DNA from 3 places in the Pseudonocardia sp. ICBG1142 genome. Region 3 is predicted to be linked to each of the others. Evidence: predicted binding sites of a transcription regulator. Region 3 holds the regulator's gene; each other region holds the start of a gene.

Region 1 (5,123 bases), on a different contig from region 3:
GGCGCGACCCTCCAGCTCACGCCGCACCCAGCCCTTGCGGTGCAGGTTGTCGAGCACCGTCATGACGGTCGTGTACGCCAGCGGGCGGGCCGGGGCCAGACGGGCGCGGACGTCGCGCACCCGGCACGGGCCCACACCGCTCCACAACACGTCCATCACGGCGGCCTCGAGCTCGCCGAGTCGACCACGCATGTCGCCTCCCCGGTCCGAGGGTAACCGCAACCCCCCATGCTCCCCCGATCGGTGACTGCGCGCCTCGGCGGTCGGACGCTGCGTGCACGGGTCCACCACCGCGTACACGGCGTGGCCCCGGGCCGGGCACGACCGTTCCCACGCAGCGCAACGGTCTCGGCACCACGTACCCCGCGGCGGGTGCTCGCCAGGCACATTCGCTCGTCGCGGGCGTACCGGTCGCGGTAACAGGTACGGCGCCCGACTGCCCGCTGTGCACTCGATCGGAGCAACGCGGACTCGCGCTGCGTCACCGGGACCGGGGCCGCTCGTTGTCACCTCCGGTACCGCAACCGCAGCCCACCGCGCGCCCGTCGCACGCGGTGACCGGACCCGAGGGAGGTCGAGTGGACGTCGTACGGACCGTGGTGCCCGGCGCGCTGCTGCTCGACCCGACCGCGACCGGCGCCTCCGGACCGGACCTCGCCCCCTTCACCGTGCGACGACGGCGCCGCCCCGCCCAGGACGCCGTGCTCGGCCTGTTCGGCCACCCCGGCGACGCGATGCTGCTCGGCGTCCCCCGTGGCAGCGGCTACGCCGTCGTCATCGACGCCCGGCCGGACGGCGGCACCTTCGGCCGGCTCGCCGTCGCCCTGCTCGAGGGCCCGCAGCGGCTGCTCGTCCCGCCGGGCTGCCTCTACGGCGTCCAGTCCGTCGCGAGCGGGACCGTCGTCGAGCTCCGCAGCGTCACCCGTCTCCCACGGCGGGAGCGCTTCGACGTCGACCCGGACGACCCGGACCTCGCGGTCCGCTGGCTGCGCCCCCGCCCGTCCCGGACACCGGGAACCGCACGGTCCTGGGCCGCCCTGATCGCCCGCCTCGGCGCCCCCGCAGGCCCCCGCCGGGACCGCGTCTCCCTCTGGTGACCCCGGGCGCCGGCCCCCCGGTGTGAGGACGGGCGCATGTGAGCCGGTCGGCCCGGTCGCCGAGATCACGAATCGGTCACGTAACGTCGGTACCAGGCCGGATCGACGACGCCCCGTGCCGGACGGCGGCACGACCGTGTCTGCCGGGACACGGACGCGAGGGGTTGCCGCGGTGCTGAGCGAGCGTGAGAACCGTCGGCTGCACGAGATCGAGGTGCAGCTGCGCCGGACCGACCCGCAACTGGTCCGCCGGATCTCCGCGCTGAACACCGCGCTGCACGCCCCGGCCCGGCACGGCGGACGGCTGCTCGCCGGGTTCGCCCGCGACCGGCGCACCGTGCACGGCTCGGGGCCGTTCCCGACGATGCTGCTGGGGATCGCGCTGGTCGTGCTGCTGCTCGGCGCCGTGCTGGTGAGCGTTCCGGTCGTCGTCGCGGGGATCGTCGTGGCCGCCCTCGCGCTGGCCGTCGCGGCCACCACCGGTCCGCAGGCGCGGCCCGGCACCGCCTGACCGGCCATCCGTACACCGGCCCACCCGCACGCCGGCCCACCCGCACGCCGGCCCACTCGTACGCCGGCACGCACCGGGCCCGGGACGCACGGCGCGTCCGGCCCGGCCTCAGCCGTGGGCGAGGTCGGAGAACCGGCTGTAGTGCAGCTGGTGGGCGACGGTGATCGTCGTGGTGGGGCCGTTACGGTGCTTGGCCAGGATCAGGTCGGCCTCACCGGCACGCGGGTCGTCCTGTTCGAACGCGTCGGGACGGTGCAGCAGCACCACCATGTCCGCGTCCTGCTCGATCGAGCCGGACTCACGCAGGTCCGACAGCATCGGCCGCTTGTCGGTGCGCTGCTCGGGACCACGGTTCAGCTGGCTCATCGCCACCACCGGGACCTCGAGCTCCTTGGCCAGCAGCTTGATCTGCCGGGAGAACTCCGAGACCTCCTGCTGACGTGACTCGACCTTGCGGCCGGAGGTCATCAGCTGCAGGTAGTCCAGGATGATCAGCTTCAGGTCGTAGCGCTGCTTCATCCGGCGCGCCTTGGCCCGGATCTCCATGAGCGTCAGGTTCGGCGAGTCGTCGATGTAGAGCGGCGCCTCGGAGATCTCCGACATCCGCCGCGCCATCCGTGTCCAGTCCTCGTCCGACATCCGGCCGGCGCGCATGTCGGCCAGCCGGATCCGGGCCTCCGCCGACAGCAGACGCATGACGATCTCGGACTTGCTCATCTCCAGCGAGAAGAACGCGCTGGTCATGCCGTTCTTGATGGAGCAGGAGCGGGCGAAGTCCAGACCCAGGGTCGACTTGCCCAGACCCGGCCGGGCCGCGACGACGACCATCTGGCCCGGGTGCAGACCGTTGGTGACCTGGTCGAGGTCGGCGAAGCCGGTCGGCACACCCGTGGACTGGCCGCCCCGGGAGGCGATCGCGTCGATCTCGTCCATCGTGGGCTGGAGCAGCTCCTCCAGGACCGTGTAGTCCTCGGTGGTGGTGCGCTCGGTGACCTCGTAGACCGCGGCCTGGGCCCGGTCCACCGCGTCGTCGACGTCGCCGCCGTCGGCGCCGTGGTAGCCGAGCTGCACGATCCGGGTGCCCGCCTCGACCAGCCGTCGCAGGACCGCCTTCTCGCCGACGATCTCGGCGTAGTACGCCGCGTTCGCCGCGGTGGGCACGGTGGCGATGAGGGTGTGCAGGTAGGGCGCGCCGCCGAGGCGGACCAGCTCACCGCGCCGCTGCAGCTCCGCCGAGACGGTCACCGCGTCCGCGGGCTCGCCACGGCTGTAGAGGTCCAGGATCGTCTCGTAGACGGTCTGGTGGGCCGGCCGGTAGAAGTCCTCCGGCTGCAGCACCTCCACGACGTCGGCGATCGCGTCCTTGCTCAGCAGCATGCCGCCGAGCACCGACTGTTCGGCCGTGAGGTCCTGCGGCGGCTGACGGTCGAACGTCGCGCTCTCGCCGGATCCGGACGCCTTCTCGCCGTCACGGACCGCACGGGGCTTGTTGCCGGGACGATCGTCCGTCAGAGCCATACGCAGCGTCACCCCCGGTGGACACAGTACCGAACGCACGTTCGACGCGCGAGTGGTGCGTACCGCTCACTCGCGACCGTCGTCGGCGATCTGCCGGCCGGCGTGGTGCCCGACGGACCGCAGCGGGCGCGACCCGGGGAGCACGGCGCTCGCGTACCGGCACGACCGACAGTAGGTCGGCCGCAGGGCCCGTGGCGAACCGGCCTGGTGATCGAATTGGGGATGAACTGTGCACGGATGCCGCCCGTCCCGGGACCGTGTTGGGGACAACCTGGGGACAGCATCCCGGAACGGGCCGTATCCGCAGGTCAGAGGCATACTCACAGCTGTGGACAACTTTGCTCTGGCGTGTCGTCGCACGCCGCGTACGGGCGTGTCGGAGCGCCCGGCGGGCCGTTCACCGCCCGGCGCGTCCACAGGCCCGCCCGGCGAGTGGATCGTCACCGGGCGGCGTGTCGGCTGCGTGACAAGGCATCCCGGTGCGGGGTCGTTCGATCGGTGTCGATCGTCCACCCGGGACTGCACACCGTGTCCGCGACGCCCGTAAGGCCGGCTCCGGACACACGAAAGGGCGGGGTCCGGAGCACATGGCTCCGAACCCCGCCCTGATCACGCTCGGTGGTCGTACGACCACCGGACCGCTCAGCTCGCGACGACCGCGATCGGCAGCTCGGTGGTGACCTCCGGGTGCAGGCGGACCTGCACCTGGTGCTTGCCCAGGGTCTTGAGGTGACCCGGGACGTCGATGCTGCGCTTGTCCAGCAGCGGACCGCCGGCCGCCTTGACGGCGTCGACGACCTGGGCCGGGGTGATCGAGCCGAACAGGCGGCCCGTGTCGCCGGCCTTGGCCGAGACGGTCACGTTGATGTTGCGCAGCTGCGAGTCGACCTGCTGGGCGTGGCCCAGGTCGCGGATCTCGCGGGACTTCTGGGCCCGGCGGATCTGCTCGATCTGCTTCTCGGCGCCACGGGTGGCGACGACCGCGAGCTTGCGCGGCAGCAGGTAGTTGCGGCCGTAGCCGTCCTTGACCTCGACGATGTCACCCGGGGCACCCAGGTTCGGGACGTCGGCGTTGAGGATGAGCTTCATGTGTCTCCCCTTCCTCAGCGAGCGGTCGAGGTGTACGGCAGCAGGGCCACCTCGCGGGAGTTCTTGACCGCGACGGCGACGTCCCGCTGGTGCTGCCGGCAGTTGCCGGAGACCCGACGGGCACGGATCTTGCCGCGGTCGGAGATGAACTTCCGCAGCAGACCGGTGTCCTTGTAGTCGATCAGCTGGGCCTTGTCCTTGCAGAAAGCGCAGACCTTCTTCTTCGGCTTGCGCACGATGGCCTTGGCCATGGTGGTGCTCCTGGAGATCGTCCTCCGCCCGTCACGGGCGGAGAGGTACGTGGATCAGAAGGGGGGCTCGTCGTCGGACGCGGCGCCACTGCCCGCGGGCGGGGCCGAACCCCAGGGGTCGTCATAGCCGCCGCCGGAGTTGCCTCCGCCGCCGGAACCGCCACCCTGTCGGGCGCCACCGCCGTCGTAGCCACCGCCGCCGCCACCGAAGCCACCGGAGCCTCCGCCCCGGTTGACCTTGTTGACCTTGGCGGTCGCGTAGCGCAGGGACGGGCCGACCTCGTCGACCTCCATCTCCACGACGGTCCGCTTCTCGCCTTCCTTGGTCTCGAACGACCGCTGGCGCAGACGACCCTGGACCACGACGCGCGCGCCGCGGGTCAGGGACTCGGCGACGTTCTCCGCCGCCTGGCGCCAGATGTTGCAGCGCAGGAAGAGCGCCTCGCCGTCCTTCCACTCGCCGGACTGGCGGTCGAAGGTGCGCGGGGTGGACGCCACGGTGAAGTTGGCGACCGCGGCGCCGGACGGGGTGAACCGCAGCTCGGGATCCGCCGTCAGGTTGCCCACGACGGTGATGACGGTCTCGCCGGCCATGACGGCTCCAATCAGCCGGCGGCGGGCGCCGGCGTGGGGGTGACGTCCTTGCGCAGGACCTTG
Region 2 (5,123 bases), on a different contig from region 3:
CATGAGCTTGCAGACCGGCGGGCGGGCCTGGCCGGCGACCTCGACGAGGTCGAGGTCGGCGTCCTGGGCCAGCTTGAGGGCGTCCTCGATGCGCACGATCCCGACCTGCTCGCCGTTCGGGCCCACGAGGCGGACCTCGGGCACGCGGATGCGGTCGTTGATGCGGGGCTCTGTGCTGATGGGGTCTCCTGAGTGACTCGCTGTGTCGCTACTACCTGCTGCGCCGGCGACGACAAGCGAAGACCCGTTGATCGGCCCGTGGCAGAATTCTGCCGCGAAGCCGAACCATGGACCCGGACACCGTCACGATCACGGCGCGGGTGGGAGCGGGGCTCCACTTGACGCCCGGAACACACGTGACAACGCGATCCCGGGTGGTCGCATTCCCGAGGGTAACAGGCCGCCGGTGCGCCGGGAACGCGGGGTCGGGCCGGGACCTGCGCGGACCCGACCCGAGGCGGGGCTCAGCCCGCGCTGGCCGCCTTGGCCCGACTGCGCCGTGCGGTGGTCGTCGACCGGCCCGCGGCCGCGGTCCCCGTGCCGCTTCCACTGCCCTTCGACGACGCGGCCCGCCGCCGGGCCGGTGTGACCGGGGTGTGGTCCGGGGTGACCAGGTCACGCAGGAACCGGCCGGTGTGGCTGTCGGGGTGCGCCGCGATCTGCTCCGGTGTCCCCTGCGCCACCACGGTGCCACCGCCCGAGCCGCCCTCCGGGCCCATGTCGATGACCCAGTCCGAGGTCTTGATGACGTCGAGGTTGTGCTCGATCACGATCACCGTGTTGCCCTTGTCCGCCAGCCCCTGGATGACGGCGAGGAGCTTGCGGATGTCCTCGAAGTGCAGGCCGGTGGTCGGCTCGTCGAGGATGTAGACGGTGCGGCCGTTGCTGCGCTTCTGCAGCTCGCTGGCCAGCTTGACCCGCTGGGCCTCACCGCCGGACAGCGTCGGCGCAGGCTGCCCGAGCCGGACGTAGCCGAGGCCCACGTCGACCAGGGTCCGCAGGTAGCGGGCGATCGAGGTGATCGGCTCGAAGAATTCGGCGGCCTCCTCGATCGGCATGTCGAGCACGTCGGCGACGGTCTTGCCCTTGTAGTGGACCTCCAGGGTCTCCCGGTTGTACCGGGCGCCCTTGCAGACCTCGCACGGCACGTAGACGTCCGGCAGGAAGTTCATCTCGATCTTGATCGTGCCGTCGCCGGTGCACGCCTCGCAGCGGCCACCCTTGACGTTGAAGGAGAAGCGACCCTCGGCGTAGCCGCGGACCTTCGCCTCGGTGGTCGCGGCGAACAGCTTGCGGACCTTGTCCCACACGCCGGTGTAGGTCGCCGGGTTGGACCGCGGGGTCCGCCCGATCGGCGACTGGTCGACCCGGACGAGCTTGTCGAGCTCGTCGACGCCGTTGATCCGGGTGTGCCTGCCGGGGACCTGGCGGGCGCCGTTGAGCCGGTTCGCCAGCACCGTGGCGAGGATGTCGTTGATCAGCGTCGACTTGCCGGACCCGGAGACCCCGGTGATCGACACCAGGCCACCGAGCGGGATGTCGACGTCGATGCCGCGCAGGTTGTGCTCCCGCGCGCCGACGATGGTCAGCCTGCGGTCGTGGTCGAGCACCCGGCGCTCGGGCAGCGGGATCGACTTGCGCCCGGACAGGTAGGCGCCGGTCAGCGAGGTGTCGTGCGACTCCAGGTCGGCGATGGTGCCCGAGTGCACGACGCGGCCGCCGTGCTCGCCGGCGCCGGGGCCGATGTCCACCGCCCAGTCCGAGGCGCGGATGGTGTCCTCGTCGTGCTCGACGACGATCAGCGTGTTCCCCAGCTCCTTGAGCCGAGTCAACGTGTCGATCAGCCGCCGGTTGTCGCGCTGGTGCAGCCCGATCGACGGCTCGTCGAGCACGTAGAGGACCCCGACCAGGCCGGAGCCGATCTGGGTGGCCAGCCGGATGCGCTGCGCCTCGCCACCGGACAGCGTGCCTGCGGCACGGTCCAGCGACAGGTAGTCCAGCCCGACGTCGAGCAGGAAGCCCAGCCGGGCCTGCACCTCCTTGAGCACCGCACCGGCGATCATCGCCTGCCGGTCGTCGAGCACCATGCCGTTCAGGAACTGTGAGCACTCGGCCACCGACATGTTCGACACCTGTGCGATCGACCGCTCCCCCAGGTCGCGGTGCGGCAGGGTCACCGACAGCACCTCGGGACGCAGCCGGGCGCCGTTGCAGGCCGGGCAGGGGATGTCGCGCATGTAGCCCTCGTAGCGCTCCCGCTGCGACTCGGACTCGGTCTGCTCCAGGCGACGTTCGAGGAACGGCATCACGCCCTCGAAGTTGGCGTAGTACGAGCGCTCGCGGCCGTAGCGGTTGCGGTAGCGCACGTGGACCTGGTCGTCGCTGCCGTGCAGGACCGCCTTCTGCGCGGCGGCGGGGAGCTTGCGCCAGGGGGTGTCCATCCGGAACCCGACCGCGGTGGCCAGGCCGGACAGCAGCCGGCCGAAGTACTCCGCGTTGTGTCCGGACGACCAGGGCGCGATGGCGCCGTCGCCGAGGGACAGGTCCGGGTCCGGCACGACCAGCTCCGGGTCGACCTCCTTCTTGATGCCGATGCCGGAGCAGGCCGGGCAGGCGCCGTAGGGCGAGTTGAAGGAGAAGGTGCGGGGCTCGAGGTCGTCGACGGCGAGGGTGTGCCCGTTCGGGCAGGCCATCTTCTCGGAGAAGCGGCGCTCGCGCTGCGGGTCGTCGTCGGGCAGGTCCACGAAGTCCAGCACGACCAGGCCGTCGGCCAGCCGCAGCGCGGTCTCCACCGAGTCGGTGAGCCGCTGCTTGGCCGTCGCCTTCACCGAGAGCCGGTCGACGACGACGGCGATGTCGTGCTTCTCCTGCTTCTTCAGCTTCGGCGGGTCCGACAACGGGTGGACCGTGCCGTCGACGAGGACACGGGAGTAGCCCTGGGCCTGCAGGTTCCCGAACAGGTCGACGAACTCGCCCTTGCGGGTCCGCACGACCGGCGCGAGCACCTGGAAGCGGCTGCCCTGCTCCATCTCCAGCACCTGGTCGACGATCTGCTGCGGGGTCTGCTTCTCGATCCGCTCGCCGCAGGTCGGGCAGTGCGGGATGCCGGCACGCGCGTAGAGCAGCCGCAGGTAGTCGTGGATCTCGGTGATCGTGCCGACCGTCGAGCGCGGGTTGCGGTTGGTCGACTTCTGGTCGATCGAGACCGCCGGGGACAGGCCCTCGATGAAGTCCACGTCGGGCTTGTCCATCTGCCCGAGGAACTGGCGCGCGTACGCCGAGAGGGACTCGACGTAGCGCCGCTGCCCCTCCGCGAAGATCGTGTCGAACGCCAGACTGGACTTGCCGGACCCGGACAGCCCGGTGAAGACGATCATGCTGTCGCGGGGCAGGTCGATGTCGACGCCCTGCAGGTTGTGCTCGCGCGCACCGCGCACGACCAGCTTCGGCCCCTCCGGGACCGGCGACGCGCCCGGGGACAGGGCGGTGCCGGCGTCGCGGCGGTCGGTGCTGTGGTCGCTCACGTTGCGCGCCTCCTGGGGTGGCGGTGCCGTCCGGGTCGGACCCGGTTGTGACGCCCGCGGGCTGACGGACATTCCCGGACCGGGCACCCGTGGCCGGTGAGGTTCGTCCCCTCGTCCGCCGTCGATGCTAGGTGCGACCCCCGACAGGAACCCGGTGAGCGGGGCCCGGCGGTGGTCCGGCGCGGTGGATGCACCTCGGTACGCGCCGGTCGGTCCACCGCGCACGGTACTCGCACGCCTGTTCGATCCGTCAGCGGCCCCGTGCGTGCGACCGGCGGGTTCTCCCCACCGCGGGATGTCGGGACGGGCCGCTACCCTCCCGCTCGTGGACGTCCTGGAGAACTACACCGGTCACACCGAGCCGGGCGGCGCGGCCATCCGCCGCGACCTGGAGCGGCTGAGCATCAGCAAGATCTCGGTCGGCGAGATGGACAACAACGCCTACCTGCTCGTGTGCAAGCAGACCAACGAGGCGCTGCTGATCGACGCGGCGGCCGAGCCGACCCGCATCGCCGACCTCATCGGCGCCGCGGACGAGCGCCCGGACCTGCGCCACCTGGTCACCACCCACCGCCATGCCGACCACTGGCAGGCGCTGGGCGCGATCGCGGGCATGTTCGAGCCGCGGCTGATCGCCCACCCGCTGGACGCCCCGGAGCTCCCCGCCCCGATGGACGAGTTCGTCGAGCACGGCGACACGATCGCCTTCGGTGAGATCGAGCTGGAGGTCATCCACCTGCGCGGGCACACGCCGGGCTCGGTGGCGCTGCTCTACCGCGGGGAGGACCGGCCGCACCTGTTCACCGGGGACAGCCTGTTCCCGGGCGGTCCTGGCAAGACCTGGTCGGCGGAGGACAACGCGCAGCTGATCAGTGACCTCGAGGAGCGGGTGTTCGACCGGCTCGACGACGACACCTGGTTCTACCCGGGCCACGGTGACGACTCGACGCTGGGGGCGGAGCGGCCGAGCATCCCCGAGTGGCGGTCACGGGGCTGGTGACCCTCGGCGTCACGCCGGGCCGCTGCGGGCGTAGCGGCCCGGCGTGACGCCGACCAGCCGCACGAACCGGCGGTGCAGGTGGGCCTGGTCGTGGAACCCCACCGCCGCGGCGGCCGCGGCCGGCGGCGTCCCGTCCAGCAGCAGTGACCGCGCCCGCTCGACGCGGCGGGCGTCGAGGTAGCGGTGCGGCGGGAGCCCGAAGCGGCGCGAGAAGGTGCGGACCAGGTGGCCGGGGTGGGCGTGCAGCAGGCGCCCGGCCTCGGCGAGGGTCACACCGTCGACGAGCCGGGAGTCGAGCAGGTCCCGCAGCCGGCCGGCCAGGTCCGTCGGCGGTACCGGGCCGGACCCGGCGGTCGGGTCCAGGTGCCGGGCGAGACGTTCGGCGACGAGTGCGAGGCGGCTCTCGGCGTGCAGCTCCTCCCCCGGCACCGCCAGCGCGCGGTGCAGCTCGTCGAGCCTGCGGCGCAGGAGGGGGTCGGCCACCCCCGGCCGGTCGACCGCGGGGCCGACCAGCCCGTCCGTCCCGGACGCCCCCGGGTCGAGCGCGGCGGGGTCGAGGTAGAGGACCCGCTTGCGGAAACCGGAGCCGCCCGCCGCGC
Region 3 (5,123 bases):
TGGGGTGCGCGGACGGTCTTCCCCTCCGGTACGACCTGCGACGACGGCCGGTACCGGTCGCCCCCTCGCGGGGTGCGCGCCGGACCCGTGCCGCCGAGCGGCTCACCCGTCCCGGTTGTGGCCGGCCTCGTCGTCGGCTGCTTCCCCGGCAGCCGCCGAACGCAGGTCGGCGATCTCCTTCTCGAAGTCCTCGATGGAGGAGAAGGAGCGATAGACGCTCGCAAATCTCAGGTACGCGACCTCGTCGAGCTCACGCAGCGGCCCGAGGATCGCCAGTCCGACCTCGTGGCTGGGAAGCTCCGCCGCCCCGCGTGCCCGCACGGTCTCCTCGACCCGGTGGGCGAGCTGCTGCAGGTCGTCCTCGTCGACCGGCCGGCCCTGACACGCCCGCCGAACCCCGCTGACGACCTTCTGTCGACTGAAGGGCTCGGTCACCCCGCTGCGCTTGACGACGGCGAGCACGGCCTCCTCGACCGTGGTGAACCGTCGTCCGCACGAGGTGCAGGACCGGCGCCGACGGGTGCAGGTCCCGTCGTCGGCGGTCCGTGAGTCGATCACGCGGGAGTCCGGGTGCCGGCAGAACGGGCAGCGCATGGACGCTCACACCCTCTCCCGTAACGTTCCGGAAACTCTCCGCAGCAATCCATCCCCCCAACCAGTGGCGGAACAACGTCAATGTAACCCCTACATCTAGGGATCCGCCATCCCGGGGCCCACGCCGCGCCGAGCTTCGCCCGATCGGGATCCGAGCCTTGCACACCACGTTCCGCGACCGGCTCGTCGCCGACGATCATGGAGGGGGATATCGGCGCTGGTGGCGCCGAGGAACGTCACGCCCGGCGCCGTCCGTCGCGCCGCGGGGACCGCGACCGGCGGCCACCCGATGCGGGGACACGCCCTGGCGACGCGCCCGGCGGCACGCCGCCGACGATCCGGCGACATCCCGGCGACCGCCGCCCGACATCCGCGTGCCGGCCCGGCGCATGTCGTCACCCGATGCGACGCCGACACGGCGCCGGATCGCTCCACACCGTCACCGCACCGCCGCCGCCGTGACCACGGTCGCCGCGCCGGCACCGCACCACGGCACGCCCGACCGGCTCCGCCCCGGGAGCCCGACACGTCGGCACCGCACCACTGCACACCCCGGGCCGGACACGCCGGCACCACTCCGCGCCACGGGCCCGGCCCACCGGGACCGCACCGCGGCCCTGATACTCCTCAGCGCACGGCACCGACCGACGGCACGGCGGCCGCGGGGGCGTTCCAGCCCGCCGCCGCGTCGCCCAGCAGGCCGAGCGCCACCACCGCGGTCGTGGCGCACAGCAGCACCGCGACCCCGGTCAGGAACCGCTCCAGGCGCCCGCGGACCCGACTGCGGGCCGGGCGGGGGCGGGCCGGGACCAGGCAACGCCGGTCCAGCGGACGGACCGTGCGCGGCGCCGGCACGGCCACCGACCGCGGACCGGACGGCGCCGCGACCCGTGCGGGCCGCTCCAGGGTCGCCGTGGAGCCCGGCGCCGAGGTGGTGCAGCGGGGCGTCCGGACCGCGACGTTCGGACCACCGGTGACGCCACGCGGGACCGCCGGACCGGCCGGTGCCGTGGTCCGGGCCGCACGCCCGTGAGCTGCCGGACCGGGCGCCGTCGGACCGGACGTCGGAACACCGGGCGCCGTGACACCAGGCGCCGGAACACCGGATGCCGGGACACCGGATGCCGAGACCCCGGGCGCCGTGGCACGCCGGGAACGGGCGGCGGGGTGCCGTGCGACCGACTCGGTCAGTGCGCGCTCCCGTGCACCGTGGGCGGCCCACCGGTGCGCGGCGCGCGCGACGGCCGACGAGCCGGCACCGGCCGGACCGGCCACACCCTCCGCGGCCCGCACCCGCTCCCGGGCGGCGCGCCGGGCGCGCGAGGTGGGGGTGCCGGGCGCGGGGGCACCGGTCAGGCAGCCGACCGCGCCGTGGTCGCGGATCCGCTCGTCGAGCTCTCGCATGGTTCCTCCTGCCGTCGGACCGCCCGTCCCCCGGGCGGTCTCGTCTCCCCCGCTCCCGACCGGCCCTTCCCCGAGCCCGGTCGAACGGGCGTACGAGCGGTGTAGCACCCGACACCGACAACAACCACGTCTCCGCAGGTCACCGCCCGTGCCGGGGACGCTCTCAGCGTGGCGCGCCGACCGCGGGCGGCACGGCCGGGCCGTGGGCGGCGACGTCGGCGACCACCCCGAGCGCGACGACCGCGGCCGCCGAGGCCAGCAGGACACCCACCGCCGCCACCACGCGGCGCACGGGACCCGACGTCGGTACGGGCCGCACCACGCCGGCCGCGGTGCCGACCGGAGCCCGTCCGATGACCGTCATGCCCCCGATGACCGCTGCGTCCACGATCGCCACCCCCACTGCCGTTCCCGCTGCCGGTCGCCCCGCGCGGCCGGACGGCGACGCGGACGGCATCCGATCGGACCAGAACGATCGAACCGGTGTTCGATCGAACGCCTGTGCGATGTTCTACCACCACGGCCCGGCGGAATCCACGACACGCCCCGGGCGACTTCGAACGCATGTTTGGCGAACGGGCCCGCGACGGCTAGGGTCGTCGCCGTAAGTACCCCGAGGAGGCGAATGCGATGGCAGCGGACGACACCGGACACGGTGGTCCCGGCGTGACCGGCACCGCCGCGGACCGGGGATCCGCGACGGTCCGGGAGTTCCCCGACCCCGCGACCGACACCCGCGGCCTGACCCCGCGGCAGAAGAAGGTCCTGGCCGTCATCCGGGACTGGGTGGACCGGTACGGCTACCCGCCCAGCGTCCGCGAGATCGGTGACGCGGTGGGCCTCACGTCCACCTCGTCGGTGCACCACCAGCTCCGGACCCTGGAGCGCAAGGGCTTCCTCCGGCGCGACCCGAACCGCACCCGCGCGGTCGATGTCCGCAGCCCGGAGCAGATCGCCGGCACCGACGGGTCGGACTCCGACGCCGACACCGCCGAGCTGCGTTCCGCGCGGCCGGCGCCGGCGTTCGTGCCGCTCATCGGCGACATCGCCGCCGGTGGCCCGATCCTGGCCGAGCAGGCCGTGCAGGACGTGTTCCCGCTGCCGCGTGAGATCGTCGGCGAGGGCACGCTGTTCCTGCTCAACGTCAAGGGTGACTCGATGGTCGACGCCGCGATCACCGACGGCGACTGGGTCGTCGTGCGTCAGCAGCCGGTGGCCGAGCAGGGCGAGATCGTGGCCGCGATGATCGACGGCGAGGCGACGGTGAAGACGTTCCGCCGCAAGGACGGGCACATCTGGCTGATGCCGGCGAACGACGCCTACGACCCGATCCCGGGTGACGACGCGTCGATCCTCGGCCGCGTCGTGGCGGTCCTGCGCCGCCTCTGACCTCCTCGGCGGCGCCCGGTTCCCGCGGTCAGCTGGACCGGCGGCGCCGTCCGTGCAGGGACATCGCGACGGCACCGGTCACCAGCAGCACCGCGAGCACCGCGGCCCCGCCCGCGGCGGGCAGCCACGACGGGTACGTGCGGTACTCCGGCACCTCGGCGGGCTGGGCCACGACCGGTGCCTGCGGGCCGGTCGCCGCGGGCACCGCGCCCGGGACGACGGTGATCGCCGCCGCGGTCGGGCCCCGGGCCTCGCTGCCGGAGTGCAGTGCACCCCGGCCGTCCGGGGCGATCGCCTCGCCCTGGGCCTCGTCCGGCAACGGCACCGGCAGTGGTGCCCCGCCCAGCGCCGCGACCAGCACGTCGGCCGTCGCCGGTCCGCCGACGGGCAGCGGGAACACCCAGGCGTCGGTGTAGGTCCGCAGCACGGCGGCGCGTCCGCCGTCGGCCCCGGTCGGTGAGACCCCGCCGCCGGTGATCGTGCGGGACCCGGCGGCCCCGAGCGGCCCGCCGCCGGTGCCCGACCAGGGCAGCACGACCTGTGCCACCCGGCGCAGCGGGACCGGGCCCCCGCCGTCGCGCAGCGGTGCGTCGGGTCGGTACACCCCGGCGGCCCCGGTGGTCTTGTCGACCAGCAGGGGCACGCCGTCGTCGCCGACCAGCAGCGCCTCGACGTCGCGCGGACCGTCCGGATAGTCCAGGTCGTACACGCGTGGCGGCCCGGCCGGGGGCAGCACGACGAGCCGGACCGAGCCACGCTGTGCCCCGTTGTCACCGGTGTCGGCGAGCCAGAGATCCCCGCCCGGCCCGAGCCCGAGGTCCTCGACGTCGGTGACCGGGACGTCGGCCTGCCGGGTTCCGGTGACCGCGCAGCCGGACGGGTCCAGGGTGAACGTCCGCGCGGTCCCCCCGCCGTCGACGATCGCGTGGTACCGCTGCGGGGCTCCGCCCGGCGGGCCCTCGGCGACCAGCCCGGACAGCTCCGCCAGCCGCGGGTCGTCGACAGTGCAGACCGGGTGCGCCCCGGGCGGCGGCGCGGCCGCACCCGTGAGCGCACCGGTCAGGCAGAGGACAGTGCTCAGGCAGACGACAATGGTCAGGCGGCGGGCCACGACCCCCGGACGCGGTGGCCCACCCGGCCGCCCACCCGGTCGCCCACTCAGTGGCCCGCTGCCGTCGCCGGCAGGTCGGCGCCGGTCCCGGTCGGGACGGCAGAGCCCGCCACCGCGAACGGCAGCACCGCGGTGCCCAGCTCCGGCTTCACCCGCGCCCGGATCCGGGTGCCGTCGGCGGTGTGGGACTCGGCGAGGATCTCGCCGTCGTCGTGCAGCCGCGCGACCAGCGCACCCTCGGTGTAGGGCAGCAGGAGGTCGACCTCGTAGTCCGGGCGCGGCAGGCGCTCGGCGATGTGCTCGCGGAGCCGGTCGATCCCGGTGCCGCTGTGTGCCGAGACGAACACGGCGTCCGGCTGGGCGTGCCGCAGCCGGGCCAGCGCGAGGTCACCGGCCGCGTCGATCTTGTTGATCACGAGCAGCTCGGGGGGCATCGTGTCGCCCGCGGCCTCCCCCACCTCGACGAGCACCTGACGGACCGCGGCGATCTGGTCGTCGGGCAGCGGGTCGGACCCGTCGACGACGTGCACCAGCAGGTCGGCCCGGGCGGCCTCCTCCAGCGTGGAGCGGAACGCCTCGACGAGCTGGTGCGGCAGGTGCCGCACGAACCCGACGGTGTCGGTGA

What was found. Region 3 encodes LexA, which represses DNA repair genes until DNA is damaged. Its sites were predicted from a motif close to CGAACACGTGTTCG; they were not measured.
Region 1: the regulator LexA is predicted to act here: its motif matches at 3,157-3,170, upstream of dnaB (replicative DNA helicase).
Region 2: the regulator LexA is predicted to act here: its motif matches at 3,756-3,769, upstream of uvrA (excinuclease ABC subunit UvrA).

What each region holds. Positions count from the first base shown of each region.
Region 1 is NZ_JAHLJC010000030.1:841,654-846,776, reverse strand. It holds gene KPL59_RS18195 (BlaI/MecI/CopY family transcriptional regulator) at 1-192, opposite strand, end outside; gene KPL59_RS18190 (dTDP-4-dehydrorhamnose 3,5-epimerase family protein) at 579-1,097, shown strand; gene KPL59_RS18185 (DUF3040 domain-containing protein) at 1,270-1,608, shown strand; gene dnaB (replicative DNA helicase) at 1,717-3,126, opposite strand; gene rplI (50S ribosomal protein L9) at 3,769-4,215, opposite strand; gene rpsR (30S ribosomal protein S18) at 4,230-4,466, opposite strand; gene KPL59_RS18165 (single-stranded DNA-binding protein) at 4,521-5,060, opposite strand; gene rpsF (30S ribosomal protein S6) at 5,072-5,123, opposite strand, start outside.
Region 2 is NZ_JAHLJC010000031.1:42,430-47,552, reverse strand. It holds gene infC (translation initiation factor IF-3) at 1-144, opposite strand, end outside; gene uvrA (excinuclease ABC subunit UvrA) at 465-3,482, opposite strand; gene KPL59_RS24710 (MBL fold metallo-hydrolase) at 3,850-4,524, shown strand; gene KPL59_RS24705 (AraC family transcriptional regulator) at 4,534-5,123, opposite strand, start outside.
Region 3 is NZ_JAHLJC010000005.1:628,742-633,864, reverse strand. It holds gene nrdR (transcriptional regulator NrdR) at 103-594, opposite strand; gene KPL59_RS08295 (hypothetical protein) at 1,222-1,998, opposite strand; gene KPL59_RS08290 (hypothetical protein) at 2,162-2,386, opposite strand; gene lexA (transcriptional repressor LexA) at 2,629-3,387, shown strand; gene KPL59_RS08280 (hypothetical protein) at 3,416-4,498, opposite strand; gene hflX (GTPase HflX) at 4,546-5,123, opposite strand, start outside.